2 regions of the Stenotrophomonas sp. 3(2025) genome follow, and region 2 is predicted to be linked to the other one. Evidence: predicted binding sites of a transcription regulator. Region 2 holds the regulator's gene; the other holds the start of a gene.

Region 1 (7,208 bases), on a different contig from region 2:
TCAGATCGGCCCACACCTGGATGCGATCAACGAAGCCTTCCAGCCCTACGCCGCTCGACCGGAGCATGTGCTCACCCTCAGCGCCGTGCCGTCGATGGCCAGCGCCTGGCTGGTGCCACGCCTGGGCAACTTCGTGGCGGCGCATCCGCAGATCGAAATCAATCTGCAGTCGAGCGAGCGGCTGATCGACTTCGACCGGCAGCTGCAGTTCGATGCAGCGCTGCGGCTGGGCAGCGGACAATGGCCGGGGCTGGTGGTGGAACCGTTGTTCGACGAATGGCTGCTGCCCATGGCCAGCCCGGCACTGATCGAGCGCATGGGCGGCATCGGCCACCTACCGTTGGCACAGTGGCCGCTGCTGGGAGACCCCGACGGCGCGTGGGGCGCATGGTTCGCGCTGACCGGGCAGCGCCCGCCGGCGCGGTACGTGGCGGTGCTGGATGATTCCGAAGCCCACCATCGCGCCGCACTGGGCGGCGTCGGTGTTGCCCTGGGACGGGTGACGCGGGCGCGGCTGCTGCTGGATTCCGGCCAGTTGGTTGCGTTGTCGGACCGGCGCCTGAAAACCGCATGGCCGCATTGGCTGGTGTATCCGCAGCGCTCGGTGCGGCACCGTGGTTTCCTGGCCTTCCGCGAATGGTTGCACGCCCAGGCGGCCGAGCATGTGCGGCACATGCAGGCCGCAGACGCGGGGTAGTGTCACCCGGGCAGGCGCGACGCCATGAAGTGAGCGTCACCGCAACAGCGTGACTGCCTGCCCGGCACGCGCGAAGGCCTCGCCCAGCAGCGGCCCGGCCTTGATCGCCTGCACTTCCGCGAACAGCGCCTGCAACGCCGCTGCGGGCCGTACGATGGGCGCGGCAACCGCTTGCTGGATGACGGTGAAGCGATCGGCCAGCACGCGATGGCCGCGATGTGCCTGCGCCCAGGCCAGCAGGGGCTGGCGTACGCCGGCCGCTGCATCCAGCCGCTGCTGGCCGAACAGGGTGATGGCCGCGGCCGAGGTGTCGGCACGTTCAATCGTCGCGTGCCGCAGCTCACGGCTGAGGAACAGATCGTAGGCGGCGCCGCGTCCCACCGCGATGCGCAGCCCGTTGCGATCAAGGTCTGCAACCCGTTGTGCTGGACTGTCATCGCGCACCAGATAGGTGCCTTCGATCTCCACGTACGGCGCGCTGAAGGCAATGCGGTCGGCACGTGCCGGGTCCACCGCCAGGAAGGCCAGATCCCATGCATCGTCGCTGGCCGCTGCAACCACCGATGCGGCCGCGTCGTGGCAACTGAAGCGTGCCTGCACACCCAGCCGCTGTGCCAGCGCGGTGGCCAGCTCCACCGACGGCCCACGTGGTGAATTGGCGTCGCCCTGGGCCAGCACCGGGTTGCCCAGGTTGATGGCAACGCGCAGGAAGCCCAACGGGGCCAGGGCATGACGGTGATCGGCCAGGGACATGGGCGCTTCCAGTACGGTGGCAGGCTGTCCAGCATGCCAGTCGGGGCCGTATCGTGCCGTGCACAGGGCGGCGATGCTGCCTTTCATCCACCTGCACGCCGAGCACCATCACCATGAATCCCATCCTGCATGTTGAAGTTCCGGTCGCCGATCTCGAACGCGCCGTGATGTTCTACGAGCACTGGCTGCAGGTGCGCATCGAAGCGCCGATCGACCTGCATGACTGTCGGATGGCCTACCTGTCGTTCAACGACGACGCCGCAGGTGCCAGCATGGCGCTGGTACACGGCGCCGACTACGTGCCGTCGGAGCAGGGCCCGCGCATCTACCTGGGCGTGGACGATCTGGATCGGAGCCTGCAGCGTGCCCTGCAGGCCGGCGCGGTGCTGTGCTTTGGCCCGGCCGTGGCCGGTGGCTGGCGGGTGGCCGAGATCCGCGACAGCGAGGGCAACCGGATTGCCTTGCAGGCACCCGTCAACCCATAGCGGCAAGGACGGCAGCCGAACATGGCGCGGCGCTACACGGACGTGGCCCGTGATCGCTGCAGCCAATCGGCGATGGCCGGATCCAACCGCAGATCGTCGGGGAGGCGCATGCCGAAGCCCCGCTGCAGCACCTCGCGCACATCCTGCACATCACGCAGCGGGCGCTTGGCCGGCGCCTGGCCCGGGCGGTATTCGGTGTAGTTGCCGCTGCCGATGGTGCGTCGCCAATCCGGCCCGGTCAGTGATGCACGCAGCTGGCCGGGAAAGCTCGACTGCGGATGCGTGCACACGTACCAGTTGCCTACCTCGTTGTCGATCGGCGCCGGTGGCTGCAGGTCGAAGCGGTACAGCGCCCGCCAGCCGTCCTCCGCCTCGGCGGCGAGCATGAAGTCGCCATCATCCAGCGTCCGCACGCGGTAACGCTCGTGCGGTGTGTCCTGCACTGCGGTCTCGTGCAGGCGCAGCGGTACGGTCGGGGTCAGGCTGCCGAAGCCGGTATCGACCAGCCAATCCTCTTCCTGCAGACGCACCCGCAGGAGCAGATGCGTACGCGCAGTCAGCTCGCCCTCGGTGGCCGACAGCAGCACCCGTGCGCTCAGTGGCTGCGCATCGAAGCCCAAGGCCTGCAGCAGGGCCAGGAACGCGCCATTGAGTTCAAAGCAGTAACCGCCGCGCTGCGCGTGCAGCAGCTTGTGCTGGACGCTGTCCAGGTCGATCGCCACCGCGTCGCGCAGCAGGCTGGTCAGGGTCTCGAACGGCAGCAGGGCGTTGTGGCGCTGCTGCAGCAGGGTCAGCCCGGCCAGGGTGAGCGGGGGCGGGGCATCCAGCTGCAGGCGCTGCAGGTAGCGGGGGACGTCGATGGGCATGGCAGGCATCACGGGCAGGGGCCTCCACTGTGATACCGCAACCGGGGTTGAGGTCAAGCGCATCCCGCCGGTGTCATCCCCCGGTCGCCTGCGGCCGGTACAACAGCGACAACTGCCCGCCGCTCGTGGCAGGAATCAATCCGGGGCTAAAGTTCTTCTGCAACCGGTCGATACAGGTGCGTCCTTCCGCCTGGAGTCTGTCATGCCGGCCGTCGTTCCCCACCTTCGGTCCCTGCGTAGCCGCGTTGCCGGGTTGCGTTCCCGTTTCCCTGGCCTGCTGCGCTGGTTGCAGCCCCATCGGCTGAGCGTCGCCGACAAGCTCAAGGCGACCCTGCTGGTCTGCAGCCTGGGCCTGGTGGCCATCGCCGCCGTGCATGCATGGAGCAGCCATGCGAGCATGCAGGCGGCGCGCGATCAGGCCAGCTACCAGCACGGCAGTGACCGCGTCGCTTCGCTGGCAGCGCGGATGGCCGAGGCCCGGCGCCTGCAGACCCAGTATGCGCGAAGTTTCGACGATACCGACCGCAGCCTGTTGCTGGCCACGCAGCGGATGTTGAAGCAGGATCTGCAGGCGTTGCGTGCAATGCCGATGGATGCGGGTCGGCGCAAGGTGCTGCAGGCGATGACTGAAGCTGTTGATGCATTCTCGCAGGGCATCGCCGCGTTGTTCGAGCGGGTGGATGAGATGGGGCGCGGCGACGCAGGCCTGGCCGCGCAGCTGCAGCAGTCCGCCGACGCGCTGCAGGCACAGGTGGACGCGCTGGAGCGCCCTGCGCTTTCCCTGCATGTGCAGCGGATGCGGCGCCAGGAAGCGCTGCTGCTGCTCGACGGCGATTCCACCCACGCCGATCGTGCCAGCGAAGAAAAGCTGCCCTTCGATCTGGCATTGGCGGGCCTGCCAGCCGAGGTGCAGGAGCACGTGCGCACGGGCATGGAGGCCTACCAGGCCGCGCTGCTGGGCTATACCGCCGCGCGTGTCGGCCTGGATGTGGAAGCACAGTCGCTGCTCGAGACGGCGGCAGCCGTGGGCCCGGCACTGGCCGCATTCCAGCAGGCACAGACTGCGGCACTGGCCCAGGCGCAGCTTCGTCAGCAGTCGGGCGCACGGATGGCCAGCGTGCTGTTCGTGGCCACCCTGCTGCTGGTGGCCGGTGTGCTGATCACCAGCCTGGTGCTGGTCGTCCGCGCGGTGCGTCGACCGATCCAGGACACCCTGCGTTTCGCTGGCGATATCGCCGATGATCGGCTCGACACCACGCTGCGCGTGCACAACGTCAACGATGAGATCGGCCAGCTTGCGCAGTGCCTGGTCGACATGCAGCAACGCCTGCGTGCGCGGATCGAAACCGAGCGCGCGGTTGCGCGCGGCAACACGCGCGTGCGGCAAGCGCTGGACAGCGCGCAGACCGGCTTGATGGTGGTCGACGCGGAAGGGCAGGTGGCCTACGCCAATCCAGCGCTGCTGAAGCTGCTGGATCGTCCTGCAGAGTCGTTGCTTGGCAGCGACGCGGTCCGCCTGCACCCGGTACTGGCGGGGCTGATTGGTGTCCGTCAGCGCGAAGAGCGCGAGATCGGCCACGCCGGCACCCGCTACCAGCTGATCGCCAACGCCATCGTCGAGGACGACCACTTCCTCGGCGTGGCAGTGGAATGGCGCAGCCGCGCGCTGGAGACACTGCTGGAAACCGAAGTGGCGGCACTGGTCGACGCGGCGGCGCATGGCGAGCTGCAGGGACGCATCGTGCTGGAGGGCAAGCAGGGCTTCGTGCGCACGCTGTCGACCAGCATCAATCGCCTGCTGTCCACCTTCGAGGCCAACCTCGGTGATCTGCAGGCGCTGCTGGCCGCACTGGCACGCGGCGACCTGAGCGTGCGCCTGGAGGGCGACCTGCAGGGCGTGTTTGCTCGCATGCGTGACGATGCCAACGCCACCGTCGCGCAGCTGGGCCACATCGTCACCCGCATCCAGCAGGCCACCGTCCGCCTGGATGTGGGGGTGGGTGAAATCGTTGCCGGCCATCACGATCTTTCCCAGCGCACGGAACAGCAGGCCGCCAACCTGGAAGAAACCGCTGCATCGATGCATGAACTGACCGATACCGTCGGCCGCAACGCCGATGCGACGGAGCGCGCCGATGGACTGGTACGTGAGGCCGCCCGGGTTGCCGAGCGCGGCGGCACCGCGGTCGGCCAGGTGGTGGCCACCATGCAGGGCATCAGTGCGGCGTCGCGGCGCATCGGTGACATCATCCAGCTGATCGATGGCATCGCCTTCCAGACCAATATCCTGGCCCTCAACGCGGCAGTGGAGGCCGCGCGTGCAGGCGAGCAGGGCCGAAGTTTCGCGGTGGTGGCGGCCGAAGTGCGCTTGCTGGCCCAGCGCAGTGCCGATGCGGCCAAGCAGATCAAGGGTTTGATCGAGGATTCGATGACGCGGGTCGACCAGGGCAGTGCGCAGGCCAAGCAGGCGGGTACGACGATGGACGAGATCGTCAGCAGCGTGCAGCAGTTGGCCGGCCTGCTGGCCGGTATCCGCAGTGCCTCGCACGAACAGCATGCGGGCATTGCCCAGGTAAACCAGACCGTCGTACAGATGGAGGCCAGCACGCAGCGCAATGCGAGCCTGGTGGAAGAAGCCGGCGCGTCGACTGCGCAGATGCAGACCCAGGTGCGCGCGCTGGCCGAAGCGGTGGCCGCGTTCCGGCTGCAGCCCGAGCGCCGGGCACGGGCTGCAGCGTGATGGCCTGATCGCCTTCGCCGGGCGTGGCCCGGCGCTACCGTTGAAACCCATGAAGGGTAGCGCCGGGCCATGCCCGGCGAACGGATTCAATACACGTCGCGCCGGTAGCGCCCATTCTCCAGCAGCAGCTCCACCCTTTCATCGCCCAGTGCCTCGCGCAGCACCTGGTCCACGCCGTCGGCCATGCCGTGCAGCGATCCACACACATGGATCACTGCACCTCGTGCCAACCAGGCCTGCAGTTCATCGGTCGCAGCGCGCAGTCGGTGCTGTACGTAGCTGCCATCGTCCACATCACGCGAATAGGCCTGATCCAAGCGCAGCAGATGCCCGTCAGCCTGCCACCGGATGATCTCGTCGGCGAACAGGAAATCGTGCGCGCGCTGACGCTCGCCGAACAGCAGCCAGTGGCCGTGCTCGCCCTGGTGCGCGGCTTCGCGCAGCAGGCTGCGCAGGCCGGCGATGCCCGTGCCGTTGCCGATCAGCACCATCGGCGCACCCGGCTGCCGATGGAAGCCGGGGTTGCGATGCACGCGGGCGGCTATCGCACCGTCCATCGGCGCATGCAGGCCCAGCCAGCCCGAGCCCAGGCCGGCGCGGCCCGCTGCGTCGTGGACCAGCCGCACCACCAGCTCCACTTCGCCATCGGCGGCGCATGAGGCGATGGAGTACTCACGCCCAGGCAGTGACGGCAGGCCCGACAACCACAGGCCTGCATCCTGCACCGGCAACGCACGGCCGGGTTCGGGCAGCACGCGTTCGCTGGCCAGTTCCAGCAGGGTCTTGGCAAAGCCATCGATCAGCTGTGGCTGTTGGGGATCCAGGCCATGCGCGCGCAGTACCGCGCTCGCGTGCATCGGGTCGTGGCGGGGCGCGATGTGCAGGATGTCGCCGGCCCGCCAGTCGACATCGGCCGGTGGTGCCAGGCGGATCTTCCAGATCTGGCCGCCGACGCTGCCGGGGTTGAGCAGGGTGCGGCCGAGCAGGCGCCAGTCGTGCATCACCGTGGCGGCCGGCAACACGCTGTCGTCGGTGTCGATGCCAGTGAGTCCGGTCAGCTGCAGCTGCCATTGGCGCAGCGCCTTTACCGAAGCGGCATCAACGTCGATGCGGGCGAACAAGGCTTTCGCGCCCGAGCGCGTCAACCAGTCGTCGATCTGGATGCCGAACCCGCAGAACTGCGCGTACTGGTGATCACCCAGCGCGAGCATGCCGTAGCGCAGCCCGGAAAGATCCGGAAGCTGTGCCAGCAACTGGCGCGCGCTGCGCCGTGCATTGTCCGGTGGTTCGCCATCACCGAAGGTGCTGAGCACGAACAGCGCTTGTGTGGAGGCCTGCAGCTGCGTGGCAGCTACGCGCGCAAGCGGCAGTACCTGCACTCCATGGCCGGCGGCCTGCAGCTGTGCCGCCGCACGCCAGGCCAACTGTTCGGCCAGGCCGCTCTGGCTGGCATGCACCACCAGCCACGGCGTGCCCGCGGCATGGGGTGCTGCTGCCGGCACGCTCTGCCGCAGCACGCGGGCGGCACGCTGGCCGCGGCGGCGGTCCAGGTACAACAGCCAGCCGGTAACGAAGAACAGGCACATGCCCAGGCTGCTGAGCATCACCACGATGCGCCCGGGCATGCCGAAGAAGCTGCCCGAGTGCAGGGCGAACATGCTGGTGGT
Region 2 (7,208 bases):
CATCACCGCCGGCATCCTCGGCGTGGTCGGCCTGGTGCCGGGCATGCCCAACGTCGCTTTCCTGACGCTGGCGGCCATCCTCGGCTTCATCGCCTGGAAGGTGTACCGCAAGGGCCTGGTGCCGGCGCAGGCCGACACCGCTGCAGGCGATGCCAACGCACTGAACGCGCTGGGCCGCCCCGCGGCCCCCGCACCCACCGCGGAACTGAGCTGGGACGAGCTGCGCCCGGTCGATCCGCTGGGCCTGGAAGTGGGCTATCGATTGATTTCGCTGGTGGACAGCAACCAGGGCGGCGAGCTGATGCCGCGCATCAAGGGCGTGCGCCGCAAGCTGACCCAGGACGTCGGCTTCCTGATTCCCTCGGTGCACATCCGCGACAACCTGGAACTGCCGGCCAACGGCTACCGGGTACTGGTGCATGGCGTGCCGGTGGCCACTGCCGAGATCCATCCCGACCGCGAACTGGCGCTGGACCCGGGCAGTGCCCTCGGCCCGCTGGAAGGCATCGCCGGCAAGGATCCGGCCTTCGGCCTGGATGCGACCTGGATCCAGCCACACCAGCGCGCCCAGGCCGAAACCCTGGGCTATACCGTGGTCGACCCGGCCACGGTGGTGGCCACCCACCTTTCGCACCTGATCCGCGAGCACGCACCGGAACTGCTCGGCCACGAGGAAGTGCAGCACCTGCTGGCCAACCTGGCCAAGAGCGCGCCCAAGCTCGTCGAAGATCTGACGCCGAAGGCGCTGCCGCTGTCGGCGGTGGTGCGCGTGCTGCAGAACCTGCTGGTCGAACGCATTCCGATCCGCCAGCTGCGCAAGATCGCCGAAGCACTGGTCGAACACGCCCCGCACAGCCAGGACCCGGCCACGCTGACCGCCGCCGTGCGCACCGCACTGGGCCGCTTCATCGTGCAGGAGATCGCCGGAATGTCGGCGGAGCTGCCGGTGTTCACCCTCAACCCGCAATTGGAACGTGTCTTGCAGGAGTCCACGCAGGGCAACGGCGCCGCGCTGGAACCCGGACTCGCTGAGCGACTGCACCAGAGCCTGGCCGAATGTGTCAGCAAGCAGGAAGCCCGCAACGAGCCCGCGGTGGTGCTGGTACCTGGCCCGGTGCGAGCCGCGCTGGCCCGCCTGGTCCGCCACAGCGTTCCGTCGCTGTCGGTCCTGGCCTACAGCGAGGTGCCGGAGGACAAGCGCCTGAAGCTGGTCGGAACGATCAGCTGACGCAGCCCTGCAACGCGCCAGAAAACAGACACCACTTTCAAACACCCGCAACAGACAGATTCCGAGGGGAACCCGAACCGTGCAGACCACCGACCATCCGCGTTCTCCGACCGCCACTCCGCCGACTTCGTCCCGTGACCACAGCATGAAAATCAAACGATTCGTCGCCGCCGACATGCGCTCGGCCATGAACCTGGTGCGCAAGGAACATGGTCCTGATGCCGTGATCCTGTCCAACCGCCGGATCGAGGAAGGCATCGAGATCGTGGCCGCCGCCAACTACGATGAGAGCGCCGTACAGCGCGCCCTGGAAGCGTCGCGCCGCGACGTGGCACCGCCGCCCGCGCCGAAGCCGCGCAGCGCGGCCGACGCAGTGATCGCCGCGGTCACCCGCCGTCGCAGCGGCACCCCGGCACCGGAGCCGGTGGCCGCCACCACCTCGGCCGTCGCCGCTCTGGCCCGCGCCGCCGTCGGCGCTACCGGCCGCACCCTGGACAGCGCCGACGAGATCGTGCCGACGCGTGGCAGCACCGGCTTCGCCTCCACCCTGGCGCGTGCCGCCGTCAATGAAGCGACGCTGCCGGAACAGATCTTCGCCCCGTTTGCCGACGCCATCGTGGCGCCCTCGCCTGCGGCAGCCGCGCCGGTGAACCGCGCCCGCTTCCAGATCGACCCGCCGCTGGAAGACAGCGCGCAGATGCCGGCAGTGACGCCGCCGCCGTTGCCGGTTGCACTGCAGGCCACCACGGCCCCCGAAGACGAAGCCTCACGCGCGCCGGTTGCCGTGCAGCCGACCGAGGCTGCACCGGCACCGATGCCGGCGCTGGCGCCAGCACCCGCGCTGACCCTGGTCGCCGATGACGCCGAGATCCGCCACCTGCGCCAGGAAGTGGCCGGCATGCGCCAGGTGATCGAGCGCGAGATGAACCGCTTCACCGACGAGCGCCTGCGCGGTAGTCCGGTGCGCGCTACGGCACTGGACCTGATGGACGAGTACGGCTTCGATGCCGGCATCGCCCGCGACGTGGCCATGCAGATCCCGCTGGAAACCGAAGCGCATCGCGGCCGCGGCCTGATGCTGGGGCTGATCTCGCGCAAGCTGCCGATCGCCCCGGTCGATCCGATGGAGGAAGGCGGCGTGATCGCCCTGGTCGGCCCGACCGGCGCCGGCAAGACCACCACCATCGCCAAGCTGGCCTCGCGCTTCGCCGAAGCCCATGCCGCCCGCGACGTCGCCCTGGTCACCACCGATACGATGCGCATCGGCGCCCGCGAACAGCTGTACGGCTACGGCCGCCAGCTCGGCATCGCCGTGCACGAGGCCAACAGCGGTACCGACCTGGACCAGCTGCTGGAACGCCTGAAGGACTACAAGCTGGTGCTGATCGACACCGCTGGCCTGGGCCCGCGCGACCGTGCGCTGGCCGCCCAGCTGCAGTGGCTGCGCGCCGCCCGCCAGGTCCGCACCCTGCTGGTACTGCCGGCCAACACCAGCTTCGGCGACATGGACGAGGTGGTCCGCCGCTTCGGCGCGGCCAACCTGCAGGGCCTGGTGCTGAGCAAGCTGGACGAGACCGGCCGCTTCGGCAACGCCCTGTCGGTGGCGGTGGACCACAAGCTGCCGATCACCTGGGTGACCGATGGCCAGGACGTCCCGGACGACCTGCACCGGGCCAGTGCAGCCAATCTTGTACTTCGCCTTGAAGATTTGCGCCGCGCGGCCGATATGCCCTGCAACCCGGAGTTGAACCATGCCGTCGCGTGAGTACGCCAAGCTGACCACCACCTTCCCGCTGACGGCGACCCGCAGCGAGCCGCTGGGCCCTGTGCGCACGATTGCCGTGACCGGCGGCAAGGGCGGCGTCGGCAAGACCAACGTATCGGCCAACCTGGCCGTGGCGCTTGCCGGAATGGGCAAACGCACCCTGTTGCTGGACGCCGACCTGGGCCTGGCCAACATCGACGTGATCCTGGGCCTGAGCCCCACCAACACCCTGGCCGACCTGGTCGCTGGCCGCTGCAGCCTGGATGACGTGATCATCGAAGGCCCGAACGGCGTGCTGGTGGTACCGGCTGCGTCCGGCCGCCGGCACATGGCCGAGCTGGCCCCGGCCGAGCATGTCGGCCTGGTCAACGTGTTCTCCGAACTGGAGCGCGAGCTGGACATCATGGTGGTGGACACCGCCGCCGGCATCACCGACGGCGTGCTGACCTTCTGCCAGGCCGCGCAGGACACCGTGGTGGTGGTCTGTGATGAACCGGCCTCGATCACCGACGCCTATGCGCTGATCAAGGTGCTGTCACGCGAACGTGGCGTGGACCGCATCCAAGTGGTGGCCAACATGGTGCGCGACCCCAACGAAGGCCGCGTGCTGTACGAGAAGCTGACCCGCGTCTGCGAGAAATTCCTCGCCGATGTCTCGCTGAACTACCTCGGCTGCGTGCCGCAGGACGACTGGCTGCGCCTGTCGGTGCAGCGCCAGCAGCCGGTGGTGAAGGCCTATCCGTCCAGCCCGTCGGCACTGGCGATCACCGAGATCGCCCGCCGCACCGCCCGCTGGCAGGCACCGACCGAGCCGCGCGGGGGCGTCGAGTTCTTCCTCGAACGCATCATCAAGCAGCGCGGGGTGGCCGCATGAAAGGCGCCGCCCAGTACAGAGAGGTCCAGCGCACGGCGGCCAACGAGGTCATCGCCCAGCACTCGGACCTGGTGCGGCGCATCGCCCACCATCTGGCCGCACGCCTGCCGGCCAGCGTTGAGGTGGACGACCTGATCCAGGCCGGCATGATGGGCCTGATCGAAGCCTCGCGCAGCTACGACGCCGACCAGGGCGCCTCGTTCGAGACCTACGCCTCGATCCGCATCCGTGGTTCGATGATCGATGAGATCCGACGTGGCGACTGGGTACCGCGTTCGGTGCACCGCCGTGCGCGTGACGCTGCGGCCACCATCCGCCGCCTGGAGCAGAGCACCGGCCGCGCCGCGAGTGCCACCGAAGTGGCCGCCGCGATGGAGATGCCGCTGCCCGAGTACCTGCGCCTGATGGAGGACGCCTCGCGCGGCCAGGTACTGAGCCTGGAGTCGCGCATTGAAGACCAGGGCGAGCTGGACACCGTCGCCCAGGGCGGCCCGACCCCGCAGCAGGTGTTGGAGCGCGGTGAATTCGGCCGCGAGCTGGGCAATGCCATCGGCCACCTGCCCGAGCGCGAACAGCTGGTGCTGTCGCTCTACTACGAGCAGGAACTGAACCTGAAGGAGATCGGCGCAGTGCTCGGCGTGAGCGAGTCGCGGGTCTGCCAGATCCACGGCCAGGCGGTCCTGCGCCTGCGTGGCCGACTGAAGATTTTCGAGGCGGCCGACGCCGGCCTCGAGAGCTGATCAACAAAGGAACTCTGCTTTGAACAAGAACATGCGCATCCTGATCGTCGACGATTTCTCGACCATGCGTCGTATCGTCAAGAACCTGCTGGGCGATCTGGGCTTCACCAATACCGCCGAAGCCGAGGACGGGCATGCCGCGCTGTCGCTGCTGCAGAGCCAGCCGTTCGACTTCGTGGTCACCGACTGGAACATGCCGGTGATGACCGGCATCGAACTGCTCAAGGCCATCCGTGCCGATGCCAAGCTGAAGACCCTGCCGGTGCTGATGGTGACTGCCGAAGCCAAGCGCGAGCAGATCATCGAAGCGGCGCAGAACGGCGTGAACGGTTACATCATCAAGCCGTTCACCGCACAGACGCTGGAAGAGAAGCTCGGCAAGATCTTCGAACGCCTGGCGGCCAGCGCTTGATGGATACCACGGTCGACAAGAGCGCCCTCGCCCTGCGCCTGCAGGAAGCACTGGATGCACTGGAATCCGGCGACGAGGCGGCGTGGCGCCAGCGCATCGACGGCCTGGTCGCGCTGCGCACCCAGCCGATGATGAGCGGCCTTTCGCGGCTCGCCCGCGAGCTGGGCCAGGCGCTGGGCGAACTGCCGACCGTGCCCGATGAAGCCGGCGAGCTGGACGATGCCTGCGCGCGCCTGGACCACGTGGTGGCGATGACCGAACAGGCCACCCACCGCACCCTGGACCTGGCCGAAGAGTGCCGCAGCCTGACCGAACAGCTGCGCGCCGACGGCCTGCAGCCGGGCCAGGACGTACAGCTCGACCGCATCCGCCACAACCTCACCGAGATCGCCCTGACCCAGAGCTACCAGGACCTGACCGGGCAGATCATCCGTCGCGTGGTGGGCATCGTCCGCCGCGTGCACGAAGGCTTCGGCGCGCTCGGCCTGCCGCCGGAACAGCATCGCACCGATCCGGAACTGGCTGGGCCGGCACTGAAGGGACTGGACCGCCATGCGGTCTCGCAGAACGACGCCGACGACCTGTTGTCGGATCTGGGGCTGTAACCATGGGCGCAGTAGCCGACGACATCACTGCCGATTTCATCATCGAGGCCCAGGAGATCCTGGATCGCCTCGGCGAACAGCTGGTGTCGCTGGAACAGGCACCGCAGGACAATGAACAGCTCAACGCGGTGTTCCGCGGCTACCACACGCTGAAGGGCGGCGCAGGTTTCCTCGGCATCACCGCAATGGTCGAGCTGTGCCACGCCGCCGAGGAAGCGCTGGGCGCCGCACGCGCCGGCCAGGCCGTCCTGCAGGCGCATCACTTCGATGCCGCCCAGCAGTCACTGGATTACCTGCAATCGATGCTTGACGCGGTGTCTTCGGGCACCGAGCCGGGCTTTGCCCCGCCCGAACTGGTCGCCCAGTTCGACGTGCATGGCGGCGGCGCTGCCGCGCCTGCGGCCGCGACGCCGGGTGCGGGCGGCGGCGACCTGATCACCGACGACGAATTCGAGGCCCTGCTCGACCAGCTGCATGGCGGCAAGGCGCCGACAACCGTGGCGGCGGCGAAGAAGGCCGACGACATGATCAGCGAGGACGAGTTCGAGGCATTGCTCGACCAGCTGCACGGCGGCGCCGCCCCGGGCAGCAACACCACCGCAGCGGCTGTTGCGGCACCGGCACCGCGACCGGCGCCCTCGCCGGCCCCGCCCGCTGCCAAGCCCGCACCCAACAAGCCTGTCGCCGAAGCCGAACACACCGTGCGCGTGGACACCAAGCGCCTGGACGCCATCGTCAACCTGATCGGCGAACTGGTGCTGTCACGAAACCGGTTGAAGACGCTGCGCACGCGCCTGCGCGACGAAGAACTGGACCGCGCCGTGTCCACGCTGGATATCGCCACCGCACGCCTGCAGTCGGCGGTGATGCGCACCCGCATGCAGCCGGTCGGCAAGGTGTTCTCGCGCTTCCCGAAGGTGGCGCGCGACGTTGCGCGTTCGCTGAAGAAGGAAGTGGACCTGGAACTGATCGGCGCCGAAACCGAGCTCGACCGCAACCTGGTCGAAGCGCTGGCCGACCCGCTGGTGCACCTGGTCCGCAACGCCATCGACCATGGCGTGGAAATGCCTGACCTGCGCGAAGCGCAGGGCAAGCCGCGGATGGGCCACGTGCGCCTGTCGGCACAGCAGGAAGGCGACTACGTCAGCATCGAAGTGCAGGACGACGGTGCCGGCATCGATCCGGAAAAACTGCGCGCCAAGGCGCGCGAGAAGGGCCTGATCGATCCGGAAGCCGCCGCCCGCCTGAGCAGCGAGGAATGCCTGCACCTGGTGTTCCTGCCGGGGTTCTCGACCAAGCAGCAGGTCACCGACATTTCCGGCCGCGGCGTCGGCATGGACGTGGTGCAGTCACGCATCCGCGAACTGAGCGGGCAGATCCAGATCCAGTCGGAACTGGGCCGCGGCAGCCGCTTCATGATCCGCGTACCGCTGACCCTGGCGATCCTGCCGACCCTGCTGGTGCAGGCCGGCGAAGACGTCTACGCGCTGCCGCTGGCCCGTGTGATGGAAGTGCTGCATGCGCCGCGCACCTCGCTGGGCTGGTTCGACGGTCGCGCCGTGCTTGACCGTCGCTCGCACACGC

What was found. Region 2 encodes FliA, which starts transcription of late flagellar genes. Its sites were predicted from a motif close to TAAAGTTTNNCNNNCNNNGGCCGATAA; they were not measured.
Region 1: a site for FliA is predicted at 2,949-2,975, ahead of ACUXVE_RS11195 (methyl-accepting chemotaxis protein). Genes of this name have one in related genera too.

What each region holds. Positions count from the first base shown of each region.
Region 1 covers NZ_JBQOIF010000012.1:78,646-85,853, reverse strand. Annotated here, with positions in the region: gene ACUXVE_RS11215 (LysR substrate-binding domain-containing protein) at 1-697, shown strand, start outside; gene ACUXVE_RS11210 (transporter substrate-binding domain-containing protein) at 734-1,450, opposite strand; gene ACUXVE_RS11205 (VOC family protein) at 1,564-1,935, shown strand; gene ACUXVE_RS11200 (arylamine N-acetyltransferase family protein) at 1,968-2,801, opposite strand; gene ACUXVE_RS11195 (methyl-accepting chemotaxis protein) at 3,004-5,541, shown strand; gene ACUXVE_RS11190 (PepSY domain-containing protein) at 5,628-7,208, opposite strand, start outside.
Region 2 covers NZ_JBQOIF010000030.1:29,477-36,684, reverse strand. Annotated here, with positions in the region: gene flhA (flagellar biosynthesis protein FlhA) at 1-1,228, shown strand, start outside; gene flhF (flagellar biosynthesis protein FlhF) at 1,374-2,993, shown strand; gene ACUXVE_RS18235 (MinD/ParA family ATP-binding protein) at 2,980-3,867, shown strand; gene ACUXVE_RS18230 (RNA polymerase sigma factor FliA) at 3,864-4,607, shown strand; gene cheY (chemotaxis response regulator CheY) at 4,627-5,019, shown strand; gene ACUXVE_RS18220 (protein phosphatase CheZ) at 5,019-5,624, shown strand; gene ACUXVE_RS18215 (chemotaxis protein CheA) at 5,627-7,208, shown strand, end outside.